DNA from 4 places in the Exiguobacterium sp. UBA1053 genome. Region 3 is predicted to be linked to each of the others. Evidence: riboswitches for the same ligand, from Rfam matches in the RefSeq annotation. Region 3 holds a riboswitch; each other region holds the start of a gene.

Region 1 (2,202 bases), on a different contig from region 3:
CGTCGCTGGAGCGCAGCTCGTCTGCAACTTACAGCATCTCGTCAGTCGACGGGTCGATCCGTTTGAGCCTGCTGTTCTTGCAATTGGTTCTTTCCATGCGGGAACGGCTCCGAACATCGTCACGGGTGAAGCACGCATCGTCGGGGAAATCCGGACGTTCAATGAGACATTGCGGCATCAGCTCCGACAAGAAGTCGATCTTGTCGCCAAAACGACATGTGCCGGCATCGGTGCTACCTATTCAATCGACTTCACGACTGGTTATCCAGCACTCTGGAATCATCCGGACGAGACAAAACTTGTTCAGGAAGCCGCTTCTTTCTTACCGGAAGCATCCGTCCGGGCACTCAAACCAATGATGGCTGCGGATGACTTCGCGCATTATCTAACACATGTCCCGAGAAGTTATTTCTTTACTGGCTCCGGATATACGGACGGTCGCGTCAACTATCCACAGCATCATCCGCAGTACGAAATCAACGAACAGGCGTTGTTGATTGGTGCGAAGACACTCGGAGCGACGGTTTTACGTGCCTTGAAACCTAAGGATTGACTTTATTTCTTTTTGAATGGTATCATCACAACAATGATAACGAATGACATCAACTTCATATACCCTTATCAAGAGTGGACCGAGAGATCTGGATCGATGACGTCCCAGCAACCTGCGCATAGCAAGGTGCTACGACCAGCAAAGCGAAAGCTTTGGTTGATAAAAAGCGGCGACTCCTTTTGCAACCAAGCGAAGGAGTCGTTTTCGTTTTCTCGCTGTCAGACATACAATGGGGATTTCCCACGGAGAGGAAGAGACAGATGGAAAAAGCAACATTTGCAGGTGGATGTTTTTGGTGCATGGTGACACCATTTGAAGAATTACCAGGAATCGAGGGAATCGTATCGGGTTACATGGGCGGACACGTCGATAACCCGACATACGAGCAAGTTAAAACAGGAACGACGGGACATCTCGAAGTCGTCCAAATCACGTTTGACCCGAGTCTGTTCCCGTACGAGCGTCTGCTCGAACTCTACTGGCCACAAACGGATCCGACGGATGCAGAAGGTCAATTCCAAGATCGCGGCACGCAGTACGCACCAGCGATTTTCTATCATACGGACGCTCAACATGAAGCAGCGATCGCTTCTCGTGACGCTCTTGCTGCAAGCAATCGTTTCAAACAACCGATCGTAACGCGGATCGATGCCGCTTCTGAATTTTATCCGGCGGAAGAGTATCATCAAGACTTCCATAAGAAAAATCCAGAACACTATAAAAAAGATCGTGCTGCCTCTGGTCGCGATGCCTTCATCGAGCAGGAATGGAAAGATACGACGACGGTTTAATTCAAAAAAATGCATATAAAAACAGGTCAGTAAACGTTGGTTTGCTGACCTGTTTCATTGTTATGAAAAAAATAAGTCATGAAACACGTTCTACTTGATCCGCCGCCTTCTCTTCCGGCGCCACGACTTGATACCGCTTCAAAACGAAGATCCCACATACCATGACGGCGAGACCGATGAGCTGACCGAACGATAAATCAATTTGTGGTAAACCGAACCAGCCGAACGTATCGACAGCGAGAGCAAAGCTTAACTGCGAAATCAGAACGACAGAGATCGCGACGGACGGACCAAGTAATTGAATTCCACGCATGACACAAAAAACGACGCCAACACCGACAAGTCCACCAAACCAATAGAGTGGTGATACGTTTTGGATCTGCCCGATTGTTCCACCACGAAACAGAACATACGTGACACTTGCTCCGATGAAGCCGACGAAGAAGACGAGCGTCGTTGTCGCCCAAGCACCGAACGCGTCACTCATCCGAGCATTCAATACCGTCTGTAAACTGATTAACATCCCTGCCAACACGGCACACACGATGCCTATTACCATGTTCGTTCCTCCTTACTCATAGCTGTTACCGTTCGCCTTCTCGCGAACCCGCTCCAGATCGACGATGATGATTTTCCCGCGTCGTCGAACGAGAATCTCCTCTTCACATAATTTCGTGATGATCCGGTTGAGATGGCGATAACTCGTTCCAAGCCAGTCAGCGACGTCATGCAGGTTCGACGTCCGCATCTCCTGATAAAACAAACTGTCACTGGCTTCAGAAGCGATCGACAACAAATATCCTGCAAATCGCTCTTCAACTGTATACAATACATGGTGCGACGCTGATTTCGAGTCGG
Region 2 (2,202 bases), on a different contig from region 3:
AGTCACTCGCTGGCGCAAATGCCTGCATGAGTGCGATGATATTATCTTGCGTCGTCACTGTCCCGTCGAAGTCACAGAGAATCCGTACGGTCATGACTTGATCCCCCAAGCGTCGAGGGCGATTCGTAATTCTTCATGACGCGATGCTGCCGTCGATAGGGATTCATTTGCGAGTGCCGCCTCGAGTGCCTGACGGAAAGCAATGACACCAGCCGCAGCACCTTGCGGATGACCATGTACGCCGCCACCGGCGTTGATGACGGAATCGATCCCGAAGTCCCGTACGAGTTGAGCGACGAGTCCAGGATGAATACCGGCTGAAGGAACCGGGAAGATCGATTTCGTCTGACCGAGACGAGTCGCTTCGACTGCGATGCCACGGGCGACATCCTTTGGCAAAGCGACATTGCCGTAAGGAGACGGGAATAGCGTCAAGTCTGCCCCAGCAGCACGCGGTAATGTGCCGAGTAAGACAGGGGCCGCGACTCCGTGATTCGGGCTAGCAATCAACGCACCGCTATATGCTGGATGATTGAAGATCGGAACGTTGATTTCCGGATCACTCGCCAGTTCGCGTAAGACGTCGAGTCCGTATGTGAAGGTATTCAGCAAGAAAGCAGTCGCTCCAGCGTCAATCAATCGTTTGGCTTGATCCTTGAGCGTAAAGACGGGACCGCTGAGTGTGATCGCATATAACGCACGTTTACCAGTCCGGTGGAAGTGAGCATCGATGACCTCACGTCCGATTCGTGCCCGGTCAATCGTCGGTGTTAACGGATTGTCGTATAGGATCTCATCGTCTTTGACGAGATCAATCCCACCAGCGAGTTGTCCTTCGAGTTGATCACGAAGAAACGATAAATCGCGTCCGATGACTCCTTTGAAGATGCTCATTAACAATGGGCGATCTTCGACACCAATCAAGGAACGGACCCCTTCAATCCCGAATTTCGCACCTGGAAAGTCCGACGTAAATGTATCGGGTAGTAGCAATTCCGTTAATTTGATTTCACCGTCGAGTGAGAGTTTCCCGAAGACGGTCGTCAGAATCGCAGAAAAGTCGCGCGACACGTTATGTTCCGGATAACGAATTGTGATATATCCTTTGCCATCGCGCTCTTCGGTATGTACGACTTCCCCTTTGAACGAGGCGAGTTGTTGTTGTTCGAGATGATTCAGTTCCGTCCAAGAACCGACTGTCAGACCAAGCGCGAGTTGTTCAGCGCGCTGCTCGAGTCGATCACGGGCAGTCAATTGATAAGTAGCAGTGATATAAGCCATGTCTTTCCTCCTTCAACAAAAAAATGGTCTCTCGTCAGCGACAAGAGACCATGAATGATTCGAACGTGGACTCTTATCTGTCAGCTTAGTAGCTGCAAGAATTAGCACCGTGCCAAAAGGTCGGTTGCTGCGACATCGTAGGGCTTGTCCCTCCGTCTGCTCTTGATAAGAATTGGATGAAATTGTGAAATCTAATTGCAATTTTTACATGAGAATCGCTACTTGTCAAACTATTTTTAGAAAATTTATTTTTTTGAAAATACTCTTTCTATAGATGGCATAAAAATGATATCCGTTTCTGCTTGATTTCGATTTGACAGCGAGGAAGTCGATTGCGTAAGATTCAAATCAATATCACACACGACAACTACATACGACTCTTATCGCGAGTTGGCAGAGGGAATTGGCCCGATGACGCCGCAGCAACCGACCACTAGGCACGGTGCTACATCCAACAGACGTTTCGTCTGAGAGATAAGAGGACGCAGTGACTTTTCTGCGCCTCTTTTCGATGACGAAAAGAGGCGCTTTTTCGTGTATCACATAGGGGGAAACTGAGATGACATATAAAGCATTCACAGAACAGGACGCGATTGATCGTGTTCGGACATTAGGACTGATCGGCGACGGAACTGTCGAAGCAGAAGAGATTGGCGACGGGAACCTCAACCTCGTCTTTCGGATTCGAGAAGGCGAACATCGCTTGATTTTAAAACAAGCACTCCCGTACGCGAAGGTCGTCGGGGAGAGCTGGCCGTTATCGCTCGAACGAGCGTGGATCGAGCAATCCGCACTCCGTGAATTCGCACGGCATGCCGTACCGTTCGTGCCGCGTGTTTTTCATGCTAGTCATGAAGAGGCGTATACGGTCATGGAAGATCTTTCACATCTGACGATCGTTCGAAGCGGTTTACTCGCAGG
Region 3 (2,202 bases):
GTCAGTGCCGTTCTCGAGCGCTCGAGCATGCTGGGTCTTCGCGGGGAGATCACGTCGAAATACTTAACACGTCTTGGTTTCCGCGAAGGGATCGATCATCGCGTCATCGGATGTCCTTCGATGTACGCGTTCGGTCGTGATTTGCACATCCGTGAAACGAACATCACACCTGAGTCGATGATTACGGTCAACTCGTCACGTTTAGCTCCACAAAATGTCCTCGATTTCATTACACGTGGGATGGAAGAGTATCCGAATCATTACTTCATTCCCCAGTGGATGAAGGAACTGAAGTTGACGTATACAGGGACGCACCCGATCGCAGATCTTTCAGTGACGAACTATCCGGTGAAGATGTCAGATCCTGCTTACATGAATGATCGGGTTCGTTTCTTCTTGAACGCACAGACATGGTTCGATTTCATCGGACAAGCAGACCTTAGTTTTGGTGCGCGCTTGCACGGAAACATCACAGCAACGCTTGCAGGTACGCCGAGTATCCTCATTCCAAAAGATGCACGGATGCGCGAATTGACGGATTACCATCAGTTGACGCACATTTGGGCGAACGACATCACAGCGGATACACAATTATCCGACGTCGTAGCAAGCGCTGACTTCCAAAGTCCGGCACGTGTTCAAGCGCGTAACTTCGACAACTTCGTTGACTTCTTGAACGTGAACAATCTTGAGCATATCTACCAAGAGACGAACTATCCTGAGAATGTACCGTTTGACCGTCAAATGGCGCAAACCGAGTTGCTCCCACCAGTACAACCGATCTCTGGCGTAAGTCTTGAGGAAGCAGTCGCTCGTTTTGAACGGTTCTTCCCGGAACAAGAGAAGAAGATTGCGGATGCGCAAAAACAAACAAAAGCACAATTAGCTGAAAAAGATAAGAAAATCAAAGCATTACAGAAACAAACAGGAACGGCTCAAAAGGATCAAGAGATTGCGGCGCTCAAAGCGCAATTGGCTGCCCAAACGAAGAAAATGAAGCACCAGCAAGGAACATTGAATCGGAAAGCGGTTCGTGCAGCCTTGAAAACAGCGGATTTATTCGCCAAAAAATAAACCTCCAAACATTCCGGATCGATACGATGCGGAATGTTTTTTTGATAGGAGTATTCTGAATTGTGTTGACAATTTGAAAAAGACTTGATAGGGTTAGGAACAATTACATACTTATCCAGAGAGGTGGAGGGACTGGCCCTATGAAACCTCAGCAACAGGTCGAAAGATACTGTGCTAATTCCTGCGGGTGCTGCACCCGATCGATAAGATTTCCGAATTGTCGACCGACGCATCCGTGAGGATGCGTTTTTTGTTTGGAATAGGTGGAACGAGGAGGAAATGGATTCATGAAAACGAGCGGAGCGTTTCGACGCAAGATGGAATCACGTCATCTGATCATGCTGTCGTTAGGTGGTGTTATTGGAACAGGATTATTTTTAAGTACAGGTTATACGTTGGAACAAGCAGGACGCGTCGGAACGATTTTATCGTATTTGATTGGGGCCGTCGTCGTTTACTTAGTCATGTTAAGTCTCGGTGAACTCGCCGTGCACATGCCGGAAACCGGATCATTTCATAAGTACGCAACGAAGTACATTGGACCCGGCACCGGTTATACAGTGGCCTGGCTCTACTGGCTGACTTGGACGGTCGCCCTTGGTTCAGAATTCACGGCAGCGGGTATTTTGATGCAACGTTGGTTCCCATCGATTCCCGTTTGGGTGTTCAGCGCCTTATTCGCTGCGATGATCCTTGGTATTAACGTCTTGAAAGTTCGCGTGTTCGCTGAAGTCGAGTTTTGGTTTTCCGCCATCAAGGTCGTGACGATCATTGCTTTCATTTTACTTGGTGCGGGAGCGATCGTCGGCTTCATTCCACTGCAAGATGGTAGCCCGGCCCCATTCTTTTCTTCGTTAACCGAAGGCGGATTGTTTCCAAATGGAGCTTTCGTCATCTTCATGACGATGCTTGCCGTGAACTTTGCTTACTCGGGAACGGAACTGATCGGCGTAGCAGCGGGTGAAGCAGTCGATCCGAAACGGACGATTCCGCTTGCGATCCGGACGACAATCTTGCGACTCGTCCTCTTCTTCGTCGGTACGATCATCGTGTTAGCCGTCTTATTACCAACGGATGGGAAAGGTGTACTCGAAAGTCCGTTCGTCGCTGTGTTTGAACGAATCGGAA
Region 4 (2,202 bases), on a different contig from region 3:
TCCCATGGAAGCTCAACATCTGTACGACCGAAGTGACCGTATGCAGCTGTTTGACGATAGATCGGACGACGGAGATCAAGCATGTTGATGATTCCAGCCGGACGAAGATCGAAGTTTTCAGCAACCAATTCGACGAGTTGCGCTTCAGGAAGTTTTCCTGTACCGAATGTGTCAACCGCGATTGATACTGGGTGCGCGACACCGATTGCGTACGCAAGTTGAACTTCTGCTTTGTCTGCAAGACCTGCAGCAACGAGGTTCTTCGCGACGTAACGTGCTGCGTATGCAGCTGAACGGTCGACTTTTGTTGGATCTTTACCTGAGAATGCTCCACCGCCGTGGCGTGCGTATCCACCATACGTATCAACGATGATCTTACGACCCGTCAATCCAGCATCTCCTTGTGGTCCGCCGATGACGAAACGACCAGTTGGGTTGATGAAGAATTTCGTTGCTGCGTCGATGTATTCAGCCGGGATGACCGGTGTGATGACGTGTTCTTTCAAGTCAGCTTGGATTTGCTCAAGCGTGACTTCTTCTGCATGTTGTGTCGAGATGACGATCGTATCGACACGAACCGGCTCGTTGTTCTCGTTGTATTCGACCGTGACTTGTGTTTTTCCGTCCGGACGAAGGTAGTCGAGTTGACCGTTTTTACGCACTTCTGCCAAACGGCGTGCGAGACGGTGTGAAAGCGAGATTGGAAGTGGCATGAGTTCTGGTGTTTCTTTCGTTGCGTAACCGAACATGAGACCTTGGTCTCCTGCACCGATTGCATCGATTTCTGCATCAGACATGCTACCTTCACGTGCTTCAAGCGCTTGGTCGACACCAAGAGCGATGTCTGCTGATTGCTCATCGATTGATGTCAATACAGCACACGTGTCCGCGTCAAAACCGTATTTCGCGCGTGTATAACCGATTTCACGAATCGTTTCACGGACGACTTTTGGAATGTCGACGTAAGTCGATGTCGTGATTTCACCTGCAACGAGAACGAGACCTGTTGTAACAGAAGTTTCTGCCGCAACACGCGCGTTTGGATCCGCTGCGAGGATTGCATCAAGAATTGAATCCGAAATTTGGTCACAGATTTTATCTGGATGACCTTCAGTGACTGACTCCGACGTGAATAGTCGGCGATTAAGGTTTGTCATGTATGACCCTCCCAAAAAAGAATTTGACGGTGTACTCATTTCCCCTAGTTGAGTGGGACGGTAAAATGAAAAAAACCTTTCCGAGTCCAAAAAATGGTCAGGGAAAGGTTGTGCGTTCTTCCTTTACCCTCTTATCGTTCGAAGTGTTTACTTCGCTTCAGGAGAGCACCTTTTCCCTCATTAATATGTGAATTAATGTAGGACGGTTGCCGGGTTTCTTCGGGCCTTGTTCCCTCCACCTGCTCAGAATAAGAGTATCCGTTACGAATTACATGATATAAAGTTGTACCTACTCTGTCAAGCAAGGTTTCAAATTCTAGTCGAAACTTTTTGAAAGAGATGTTAAACTGTTAATGCTGAAAGCGTTTCCAGATAAATAGAAATCAGCATTAGAAAATGATTGCTCTCTCTTTAGTATGTCATATATAATAAATGTGTCATACTAAATACAGTGAGCCAAAACCAACGTAGGGGAAAGGTGGGGTCAGGATGCCGATGACGGTCCTGAATATCGAAGAACTACTCAAGAAAGAGCATGTGTTCAAACAACTATCTGTTGCTGAACTTGTCGAACATGCGATTCGAAACGAAGAAGGTGTCCTTGCTGAGAACGGCGCATTATCTGTAGAAACGGGGAAATTTACAGGTCGTTCACCAAAAGATAAGTTCATCGTCCGTGATTCTTCCTGCGAGTCTCACATTGATTGGGGGCATGTCAACCAACCAATGGATGGAGACAAATTTGAACAATTGTTGCAAAAGGTTCTTCGTTACATGAACGAAGCCGATCAGCTCTATTACACAGAAGCTGCTGCTGGGGCAGATACGCACTTCACCCTTCCGGTCCGTGTGCTCACACAATATGCTTGGCATAACCTGTTTGCCAAACAACTCTTTTTACGCGAGTATCCTGAAGTGGCTGCCTTCGAACCGTTCACGGTCGTCTATGCGCCACATTTCAAAGCAGATCCTGCCGTTGACGGAACGAACTCCGAAACGTTCATCGCGATGTCGTTCGAACATCGGATCGTTTTGATCGGTGGAA

The links. A riboswitch is a leader RNA that binds a small molecule or an ion and turns the genes downstream of it on or off. The one in region 3 is predicted to bind S-adenosylmethionine.
Region 1: it holds a riboswitch for S-adenosylmethionine, as region 3 does, so the genes downstream of both, msrA (peptide-methionine (S)-S-oxide reductase MsrA) here and B3G15_RS00055 (amino acid permease) in region 3, are expected to answer to the same signal.
Region 2: it holds a riboswitch for S-adenosylmethionine, as region 3 does, so the genes downstream of both, B3G15_RS05345 (2,3-diketo-5-methylthiopentyl-1-phosphate enolase) here and B3G15_RS00055 (amino acid permease) in region 3, are expected to answer to the same signal.
Region 4: it holds a riboswitch for S-adenosylmethionine, as region 3 does, so the genes downstream of both, metK (methionine adenosyltransferase) here and B3G15_RS00055 (amino acid permease) in region 3, are expected to answer to the same signal.

Annotation. Positions count from the first base shown of each region.
Region 1 is NZ_DCDO01000006.1:39,971-42,172, forward strand. Features, by position in the region: gene B3G15_RS05465 (M20 metallopeptidase family protein) at 1-553, shown strand, start outside; SAM riboswitch class I at 616-719, shown strand; gene msrA (peptide-methionine (S)-S-oxide reductase MsrA) at 814-1,344, shown strand; gene B3G15_RS05475 (DMT family transporter) at 1,421-1,903, opposite strand; gene B3G15_RS05480 (Crp/Fnr family transcriptional regulator) at 1,916-2,202, opposite strand, start outside.
Region 2 is NZ_DCDO01000006.1:16,990-19,191, reverse strand. Features, by position in the region: gene B3G15_RS05350 (2-hydroxy-3-keto-5-methylthiopentenyl-1-phosphate phosphatase) at 1-94, opposite strand, end outside; gene B3G15_RS05345 (2,3-diketo-5-methylthiopentyl-1-phosphate enolase) at 91-1,281, opposite strand; SAM riboswitch class I at 1,352-1,453, opposite strand; SAM riboswitch class I at 1,659-1,762, shown strand; gene mtnK (S-methyl-5-thioribose kinase) at 1,841-2,202, shown strand, end outside.
Region 3 is NZ_DCDO01000001.1:9,973-12,174, reverse strand. Features, by position in the region: gene B3G15_RS00060 (polysaccharide pyruvyl transferase family protein) at 1-1,074, shown strand, start outside; SAM riboswitch class I at 1,183-1,284, shown strand; gene B3G15_RS00055 (amino acid permease) at 1,362-2,202, shown strand, end outside.
Region 4 is NZ_DCDO01000013.1:609,521-611,722, forward strand. Features, by position in the region: gene metK (methionine adenosyltransferase) at 1-1,157, opposite strand, end outside; SAM riboswitch class I at 1,286-1,412, opposite strand; gene pckA (phosphoenolpyruvate carboxykinase (ATP)) at 1,647-2,202, shown strand, end outside.